3 regions of the Nitrospira sp. Ecomares 2.1 genome follow, and region 3 is predicted to be linked to each of the others. Evidence: riboswitches for the same ligand, from Rfam matches in the RefSeq annotation. Region 3 holds a riboswitch; each other region holds the start of a gene.
The links. Region 3 has a riboswitch for cyclic di-GMP ahead of ACWHYD_RS05585 (FG-GAP-like repeat-containing protein). Riboswitches for the same ligand answer to the same signal wherever they lie in the genome.
Positions count from the first base shown of each region.

Region 1 (3,116 bases), 2.2 Mb from region 3:
GGGTGGGTGATGTGAATGATGACGGGATGGGGGATTTGGTTTGGCGCAAAACGAGTAACGGGGAGGTTGCAATTTGGTTAATGAATGGAGTGACTCTCAGTTCGCCGGGGTTTTTTGGCGTGGTCCCTCAGGGGTGGGAGATTGCTAACACCAGTGATGTCAATGGGGATGGGCGCGCAGATATTATTTGGCGTAATAAGCAGACGGGTACGGTGGCGGTGTGGATAATGAATGGGCTCGCAATCACGTCGATAGGCTTTCCGGGAAGTGCCTCAACCAACTGGAAAATTCAGCATTAGGTGAATTGTATAAGGAGGTTTACAACCCTGTGTCCTAGCCAAACTAAAGTGATGAACATAAAGGGTCTTCTCCTAATGTAGGCTCGTTCAAGTGCGAGAGGCACATGACCAGGGGTTTGGGTAGCCGTTTTGGATGTGAGGCCTGGAAAAGTTTACTCAAGGAGACCCTGTCTTTGGCAGGTTGCTCTGTTTCTATACGGTCAAATTGTGTTGAGCCATTTTTCATTGAGATTATTTTAACTGGGGATGCATGCTTTGTATGGGAGCGTGAATATGCTGATGGTCAATGTGAAATGGTGGTGGGCAGCTATGCTTGGAGGCAGCATTTTGCTTGCAGTACCTGGGCATTCCGAAATTAGTGCGATTATGGGCGATGTGATTGGGCACTTTTTTTCTGCGCTGATCTTAGCGATTGTGCCGATTCTGGGATATCGTCTTTTTTATCATCGAATCGGTGAGAATGAAATCACATATATTTTTGGTGCTGCCTGGGTCTACCTTGTTATATCGCAATTGTTTGGATGGTGAGGGAAATTTCAACTTCAAACCCTCGATTATAGACATTCCCTTGGATTTAAGGCTTGGTCTACCCATTCTAAATCAAAAAATAGGGGAGAGGATCATAGAACGGTTGAAGTTCATTAATGTGGTAGATTCCCACACTCCAGAGGTGGAATGCTTGGTGGTACCCCTGGGCAGAGCGATGCGTTGGAAGGGTTCGCTCGCTCTCTGTGGGATGTCCGTACAAAAGCTTTATTTTGATCCCAGCGAATGAAGGAAAACTAACAGACATGTCCATGTTTGGTAATTGTAACGCACCTGGTAGTTTCTTGAGAAAGGAATTTCTTTCTTCACTGAATCCTTATGGACCGAGCCATGTGGAGATTTTCAATGACTGGCCAAACTTCTTGGATTTCGGACTGGGCAATATTAGGTTAGAGGTTCGTTAGATTATTGCGTCTGTTCAATCATAGTATTGAGTCATGAATCATACTATTCATTTTCCTTATTTTTTGTGATTAAGGTTCGGGCGATTTCATAAATTCTTGAGAAATTGACAGTTCCCTCCCCTAGCATTTAAGGATCTGGCAAATGTTCCGATGAAGCATCCAGTATTAAAAACGGTCATAACCTGAAAAAGGCAAACCATCTGAAAGGGTGGGACGCAAAGCCATGGGCCTACTTCTTGGAGTTCAAGATAAGGTTGCCAGGTTGCCAGGCAAGTCACAGAGTCTCCTTGATCAAAAGCGACGTGGCTTCGCTCGGCATGACTCACATGCATAAAGGAGATCTCGTATGGCAGACGATCAAGGTTTCTCTCGAGTAGGTGTTCCCCGTCCCAATTCTTCTCGATTCGCGTTTAGTTTATTATGGGCCATTGTCATTTTTCTCTGCTTCTCCCACTCCAATGCATTGGCGGGAGAAGTCACCCTAGCCTGGAATCCTCCTTCCGCTGAATATGGAGGATTTATCATAGCCTACGGGACTTCAAGCGGCAGTTATTCCCAGACTCAAGATGTCGGATCCCAAGCCATCTATACCTTAACAAGCCTGATTCCCGGTCAAACGTATTATATTGCGGTCAAGGCATACGACCGGAATCGGAAAATCGAAAGTCCCTATTCGAACCAGGTCAGTGTAACTGTGCCGATTGTTGCGGCACGTCCTGCTCCTCCTAGGAATGTCCAAGTTTATTGAAATTTAACATCGTCATCTGCGACAAATATTTACTGGGAGTTTGTATTGGTAGACAGGTCGCATCCCGGAAATGTGGTTAGCTGAATTCTCTTGGGTCTTGTACGGTGAGATCCGTCATAATGAAGACGCCTACTTCCGGGGCAATTTGCAGAACGAGGATGTACTGCAAAGGTCGCATTTAAAAATAATTTTCCTCAGGCGATATGGCGTTATTTATAAGGATGGATTATCGGACGGAGACGATCACATGAAATCTCATAAGTATTCTTCAATTTTTTCAAATCTCACTTCGTCGGATTTTTGCTAACCCTCCCCAAGTAACTTTACGGGAAATCCGGCATCCGTGCCGGATTTCACCAATTCAAATTTCATAAAATAGTTTGCTCCGCTTCGCAATCGTTGTTAATCTTCTCCATTGGGCTTCGACAGACGTGGTTTCCTGGAATTTGACTGTACGTCGTGCGGTATTATCTGTTCCCCCCCCCCTGGATCGACTTTATCCGATAATTTTGGTAATCATCCCATTGCAAGAAAAATTTCCTAGAAGGAAAATATTCTCATACAAAAATCGATGACTGTTTCTTCTGTCGGTTCCTATGGTAAGGTCCGTTCCTTATCGGAGCACTCATTTTGTAATTGACTTAACAAGGGGATGAGGGCACCATATTTAAATGTGATTAAGCTCCACTATTTTCGAATCCTCTTCTGAATCTACCCGGATATTTGAATTGATTAGTGAGTATGGTTATTTGATGATTAATTGCGTATGGCCAAAAACAAGAGCGCTGTGTCTTTTCCCATTTTGCACGATGCGTGAGCGGAAATGGGGTCTTGTTCTTTTTCTAACATGTCTCATTTTTTGTGAGGTTTTTGTCCCGGGCACGGTGAAGGCTCAATCCTTTTCTGATATGGGACTATTTTATTTCACTGGGTCTCACCGACCTATCCAAAATCGGAGCGGGCTTTTTCGTGAATATCTGACGGGAAATGGTATGGGGGATGGTCTCAAAGCCGGTCCGGTTCAGCTCCATCCGTTTTTAGGTGTATCGGAAGTGTTTACAGACAATGTGTTTAAGAGAGACACAAACACGAAAAGTGACTTTCTTACGACCATCGCAC
Region 1 covers NZ_OZ224219.1:3,418,927-3,422,042, reverse strand. The annotation lists gene ACWHYD_RS15105 (FG-GAP-like repeat-containing protein) at 1-299, shown strand, start outside; gene ACWHYD_RS15100 (hypothetical protein) at 573-827, shown strand; cyclic di-GMP riboswitch class I at 1,430-1,519, shown strand; gene ACWHYD_RS15095 (fibronectin type III domain-containing protein) at 1,596-1,997, shown strand; gene ACWHYD_RS15090 (outer membrane beta-barrel protein) at 2,990-3,116, shown strand, end outside.
Region 1: linked by a shared signal. The riboswitch ahead of ACWHYD_RS15095 (fibronectin type III domain-containing protein) and the one ahead of ACWHYD_RS05585 (FG-GAP-like repeat-containing protein) in region 3 are both predicted to bind cyclic di-GMP.

Region 2 (3,116 bases), 2.3 Mb from region 3:
GTCTTGCCGTCTGCTCAATTGTGCCGGAAATGTCATAGAGCACGCTTGGGCCAAAGGCCGGGAACAGTGCCCAAAAGGCAAGCGTCACCAGACCTGAAGCGGTTATTGAAAGGATAAAAACATGGAGTTCTTTTTGTTTTCCTCCAAATCCTAAAATAATAAACAGTAAAGCCATTTGCGGTATTGAAGATAAATAGGCATAGCGCGTCAATTCATTTAATAATGGATGTTGACCAGCAAATTGAACAATGTCGGGCCATGAATACCCAATCCAAGAATCGATCTGAGCCAGAAAGGGATCAATGGGTTCTCGCCAAAGCGGGAGTAACAGATAACCGAAAACCGATAGCACAATTGTAAACAGAAGAAGCAACCCGGTGGCCATAAGCGTCATAGCGATTCGCTCACTACGCCCGCTTGAACGGTAGAACAGTCCCACTGTAATCATGAAAATTCCCAAGGCGAAAAAGAGGCTATAGGAAAACCAATCGAAACCAATGTTGCGCACAATAACCATACCAAGATCGAAGATAGCCAACACAAGTATGGTATTGCGTAAAAAACGCTCGACTGGCCATAGGAAAGGTTTTGTAAGTGGGAAAGTCCCCACTCTCATTATGTACATCCTCGCATTCGAATGGAGTCACTATAGTTGTGGGCAGGTACGGACCGCACCGTTAAATAGTGTCTATAATGCTTTGCATGATTTGACGAACGTGTCCCGATCGACTTGAAAATCCCCATCATCAACCGGAGTGTTATCGTGGAATTGTAATTCACCTGGTGAAGAGCGTGACGGCAAAAATTGGTGCTTATATCAATTGTATTCCTCCCTGTAGGTGTGGCACCGGTATTTGAGCTAAAAGCTGTGGAGATGGCGGGAAGGCGGATATACGAAAACAAATTCAACTGATCAACCAAACGGTCTAATTGAGTGGTTATAGTTCGGTTAAGAAAAGGCATCGGAAATGGTTAGATTGGTTCAGAATGGACCACCTTGCGAGGCGTCTTGAAAAATGGTTCAGACCAAGTTCTTTTCGGAATTTTTCCTTAATATCTTGAGATCGTGTGTCCGAGGTTTTTCTAAAGAAAAATTAGTAAATTAGGGGGTGAGCATAAAAGTTCAAATTTACTAACCCAGCTCCTATTATAATCCTGCGTCAATGTTGTTGACTGACTTACTGGAGTTCACCGCCAAAACAGGCTTCGCACAGAGAAATATACAGTGTATTCTTAGCCATCATCAGCGACATTCCCTCGTCATTATCATATTCCATCTGCCCTCCACGGATTTCTCCTCCTTTTTCCTTGTCGGTAGTTAGCAGAAATCTCTCCGAGGAACCTAAAAGTTTGATGCCTGATTGAAAATGTCGGCCCTGACACGGGAAGAGTGAGGGTAGTGGTATTTCGTCAGTCGGTTGGCTGTGTGCATTGCACTCCGACCATATAGCTCACGCCTGCTATCATCCCACGTCAAGTCTGCAGAGGTACGGTCGGGGACGGTCTGACCCGACATCCGAATTACCTTCACATCACGTCTTCGACGGACGTTCCGAACAATTTTGATCTCCTTCGTTAACAAAGGGGGGCAACACATCGTACCGCCTCACAATATGAAACATATTCAATGAAAAACATGAGCAAGTTTTTCCTGAAGTGGTCGATAATGAAGCATGAAAACGAAGAGACACAAAATACGGAATAGAAAATTTTCATGGATTTACGAGCATTTGTTCATGACCATGAAACATGGATTCGGTCGGGTGCCCCTTCCCGATAAGGGCGAACACGTCGTAAGACGTGGGCGCAAAGCCACGGGTCAGGGTTGGTCCCTGATAGCCGGGTTGCCGAAGGCACGGAGAGCCAAGGGGCAGCGTCTGCGTCAGAATTTTCCGGGCAGTCTGGCGTAACGAAAGTATTTACCTTCGCCCGTTAAGGAGATGCGCTATGGTTAACCAAGTAATGCGTTTCGTGAATGATGATGAGGGAGCCACCGCTATTGAGTATGGCTTGTTGGCCGCATTAATTGCCGCAGTGATTGTCACGGCCGTGACTGCTGTAGGGACTGCCCTCAGTGGTACCTTTACTACGATTTCCACGAGTGTTGCGGCTCCAAGCTAAGGGAGAACTCCTTCCCGCAGGGGTGCTTAGAAGTGCCGTTCCCTGTGGCATCTCATAGGGGCGGTACTTCCGCGGGAAGCCCATTTTGAAAGGTGGCGAAGTCTTGAGAGGTGGCGAGAAGGTCAGTAAAGGATAGGGAGGCCAGCATCATGCAGACAATTCTCCTGAATTATTGGCATCACTGGGTAAAGAACCTCCTTGTTGATGAAGAAGGTGCCACGGCGATTGAATACGCACTTTTGGCTTCGCTCATCGGGGCCACGGCGTTAAGTGCTCAAGCTGCCTTGGGAACCGCCGTTGGGAACATGTATACGCAAGTCATGGGTGTCATCGCGGGTGCGTTGGGTAGTTAGCGGGATACTGATAAAGTCTGTTCTCAGTGGTGTTGGAGGGGTAACCACCTTAAAAAATTTCGCTCAAGTCTTTCAACCGACGCATTTAGATGTCTTAGCGTCTTCGCATTGTTCTTCTATACCATGGTTCGTACCTTATTCCGGACTTGTGCCGTATCCGATCCATCTCTAACGGTAGTGTTAGTGGAATTTGAAGGTATGGCCTGATCGCTACCCTCCAAACCTGGTCTTCCGCCGGTTTCACGGACAGGTTAAAGAAGAGTTTTGGACTTGCTTCGTTTCCGTAGACACTCACCCTAGTTTTGCCATCTGCTGCTCCTACGCTGTTGGGCTGATATTTCCCAGGTGCTGATGACGTCTCGCCCGATTATAACACACCTCAATATAATCAAATATTTCTGCTCCCGCGGCTTCACGGGGTTTAAAGATGTGGCGACGTATTTTCTCCTTCTTCAGGGTCCCAAAGAAGGACTCGACCGCCGCGTTATGATAACCGTTTCCTCTGCGACTCATGCTGGGGAGCAAGCCATGCGTCTGGCAGAACCGATTCCATTCATCGCTGCTGAACGGCGATCCCTGATCCGAGTGGATAATCACGTCATGCTCGGGCTTGCGTCGCCACACGGCCATCAGTAAGGCGTC
Region 2 covers NZ_OZ224219.1:3,678,439-3,681,554, reverse strand. The annotation lists gene ACWHYD_RS16275 (phosphatase PAP2 family protein) at 1-616, opposite strand, end outside; cyclic di-GMP riboswitch class I at 1,772-1,852, shown strand; gene ACWHYD_RS16270 (Flp family type IVb pilin) at 1,948-2,121, shown strand; gene ACWHYD_RS16265 (Flp family type IVb pilin) at 2,271-2,474, shown strand; partial or broken gene ACWHYD_RS16260 (IS3 family transposase) at 2,793-3,116, opposite strand, start outside.
Region 2: linked by a shared signal. The riboswitch ahead of ACWHYD_RS16270 (Flp family type IVb pilin) and the one ahead of ACWHYD_RS05585 (FG-GAP-like repeat-containing protein) in region 3 are both predicted to bind cyclic di-GMP.

Region 3 (3,116 bases):
TCGGCGTTACCATCACCATTCACATCGTTCGCTCCTGCTATCTGCCATGCCACCGATACTGCCCCCGGGAAGCCGGAAGAGGCAATCGCTGTTCCATTCATGAGCCATATCGCGGTATTGCCGTCTGTGGTGTTGCGCCAGACAAGATCGGCTTTGCCATCGCCATTGGCATCCCCGACGGCATGGATTCCCCAAGCGGTCGGGACGCTGCCTGGAAAGCCGGTGGAATTGATGGTTAAGCCGTTCATCAGCCAAATGGCCACCGTGCTGCTGGTGTCATGACGCCAAATGACATCGGCTTTACCATCACCATTCACATCGCCCACTCCGGCGATTTGCCACCCTAATGAGACACCAGCTGGAAAACCAGTAGAAACAACCGCCTTCCCATTCATAAGCCATATCGCGGTGTTGCCATCAGTGGTGTTGCGCCAGAGAAGGTCGGCCTTGCCGTCACCATTCATATCGTCAATGGCTTGAATGGCCCAACTCGTGGAAACGGAGCCGAGAAAGTCTGCCGAGGTGATGGTCAATCCGTCCATCAGCCATACGGCAACTGCGCCGCTGGTGTTATTGCGCCACACAAGGTCTGCCTTGCCATCCCCATTCAAATCGCCCACTCCACTCATGGCCCATTCCATGGGTAAATGGCCCAGAATTCCCAATGTTGCGACACTCGTCCCATTGAGCAGCCATCCGGCAACCTCGCCGGTCTTTGTATGTCGCCAGATGAGGTCGGCTTTCCCGTCCCCATCCAGATCGTGATTTTTGGGGGTCCTTTGATTCGAGTTCTGTCGTTGGACGATGACGGAATACATGCTCAAATCACTACCGGCATTGCCACCAAGGGTAATGGTCCCTACGGGGAATGCCCGAGCAAAAAGGTGGAGGGTGGTGTCCGATGTACCAAGGTCATTACCCGTATCAGTAAAGGTCCTCAACCAAGACGGTTTGGAGGTAACACGAACGTCATGGGCGACATAGACCGTTACTGGTTGATTCACATGGAAGCTGAGGAATCCGTTGTTCGTAGCTGCTTTGTCATTATTGGCAGTCTGGATAAATGCAGCTCCCTCGACGATTGCAGGTACTGTAGTAAACGTAAAGGAGCGGTCAATATACACCACGCCCCTGGCTTGAAGGCCTGCTGCGGGCACGACATATGATTGCCTGCTGGCGACGGTCAGATTGGAAATAGTTAATCCAGGCGAGGTTCCCTTGGATACCGTGACGGTCACCGGCACAGAGGTTGTCGTATTGCCTGCGGCATCGCGGGCTGTGGCGCTGAGGGTGTAAGAGCCATTCGAGACGGCTGTTGTGTTCCAGGATGACGAAAATGGGTTGGTGGTATCTTCTGGCCCCAGATTGTTTCCATTGAGTTTGAATTGGACACCCACCACACCAATGTTATCTGAGGCGGTGGCGGATACAGTAACGGTGCCGCTTAGGGACGCGGAATTTTGCGGGCTCATGAGGACAATCGTGGGGGGCGTGGTATCGGGAGGTGGGACATTTCCACCCTGTGTCGGAAGAGCTATGGCCACTTCCTTCGATGGTTCGCTGATATTTCCTGATTGATCATAGGCCGTAACCGTAAAATAATAGGTGATCCCTTCCGGCAGGTTCTGAAATATGTGCGATGGGGTGAGGCCGGCATTTTTCGTGGTGTGATAGGAACCTTGGGATGTGCCCATATACACATAATAGCCCATCAGGTCCGGTTCGGAATTCGGGTCCCAAGTCAGTTGGATGGAAGAAGCGGAGAAAGCGGGGCTAGCGAACAATCCGAAGAAAAACAGCGTCAGGCCTGCCAAGTGTGTGCTTGCGAAACCCAGGTGGGGCAAATGTTTGACCATGCTTTCCTCCTTGTCCCAATCGGATCGACGCCTTCATCCTCTTCTCCCCCTGCGAATGACGCCTTCCTTCGGTAGCCGGACGATCAGGCGCGGGCACCTGACTCCTGGCTTTGCGACCCTACTTCACAGTAGGTGTGCCGTTTCGGGAAAAGGATTTCATGAATTGGTCAACTTTTTCCTATCCTCTGTCTCCCTATTGTGTTGCCTACACCCCCAAACTGTCTGCCGAACATTTCGGAGAAGTAAGGAAAAACTTTAGAGAAGACAACATTGGGTTATGAAGAATCTAGGCAGAGGAAAACCGGAGAATATAAAAAAACGAGCGGAATGATTATGGGAAAAAGGAAACGAAATTAAACTTAGTTAGAAAAGGAGGGGACGGAGGGTCAGGCTCATAGGTGAAATTCCTGGAGGCCGTGCCTAATGACTATCGTTGTAATTTTACGATTTCTATGAAAATTTTGATTCGATCATTACGGCAATGGTGAAAGTTTTGCATTGTCAGGATGAAGAACCATGGAGGCAGGTGCGACCAAAAAAAATACAAAACGACCCGGACCGTCATGCCCCCAGGTTGTTCACCTCAGGGATGGGTTTGTTGGCAACTATTCCGGCTGCTCATCCGGACATGACCACACCGGCCTGATGATTCCGTCGAACATTCTCTTATGGTGTGATGAAATGACTGTGCGCCACCTTTTGGGAAAGGCCATGTTTGGCAGATGACGTGCTGCTAACAGCAAGAAGATGTAACTGGCTCAACGGCAGATGGAAGCGCGATTGTCACTGTTATGCAGTATAAAGGAGGAGGAATTCTCATGGTACTCAAAATCATTACGTACCACGAGGAGGGGTCGAATAATGGATGCCGTTTTTGCGGAAAAGAAGATTGAGTCGAGCGAATTCTTTCAAATTGGGGAGGGGGGGCGGTTAAATCAAGGGAAGTGGGGGGGAAGATTTTTTTTATAAATTCCATTCGTCGGGTTGGCCCATGAGGCCATTTTGAGAAGCGGCCTGGTGTTTTTGAATTCCTGCTCATTGGATTTCCCAGTCTGTGGAAGCGGTACCGGGAAAGGTTGTAAAGGTAATGGCGACCCCGTTCATCAGCCATACCGCCACAGCTCCATTGCTATTGTTGCGCCAGATGATGTCTGATTTGCCATCCCCATTCACATCTTCTGCTCCCGCTATTTGCCATGTCGTCAGCACAGTCGCCGGGAAGCCTGATGAGGCGATTGACGTTGCATTCATGAGCCATAT
Region 3 covers NZ_OZ224219.1:1,268,116-1,271,231, forward strand. The annotation lists gene ACWHYD_RS05585 (FG-GAP-like repeat-containing protein) at 1-1,856, opposite strand, end outside; cyclic di-GMP riboswitch class I at 1,924-2,005, opposite strand; gene ACWHYD_RS05590 (FG-GAP-like repeat-containing protein) at 2,892-3,116, opposite strand, start outside.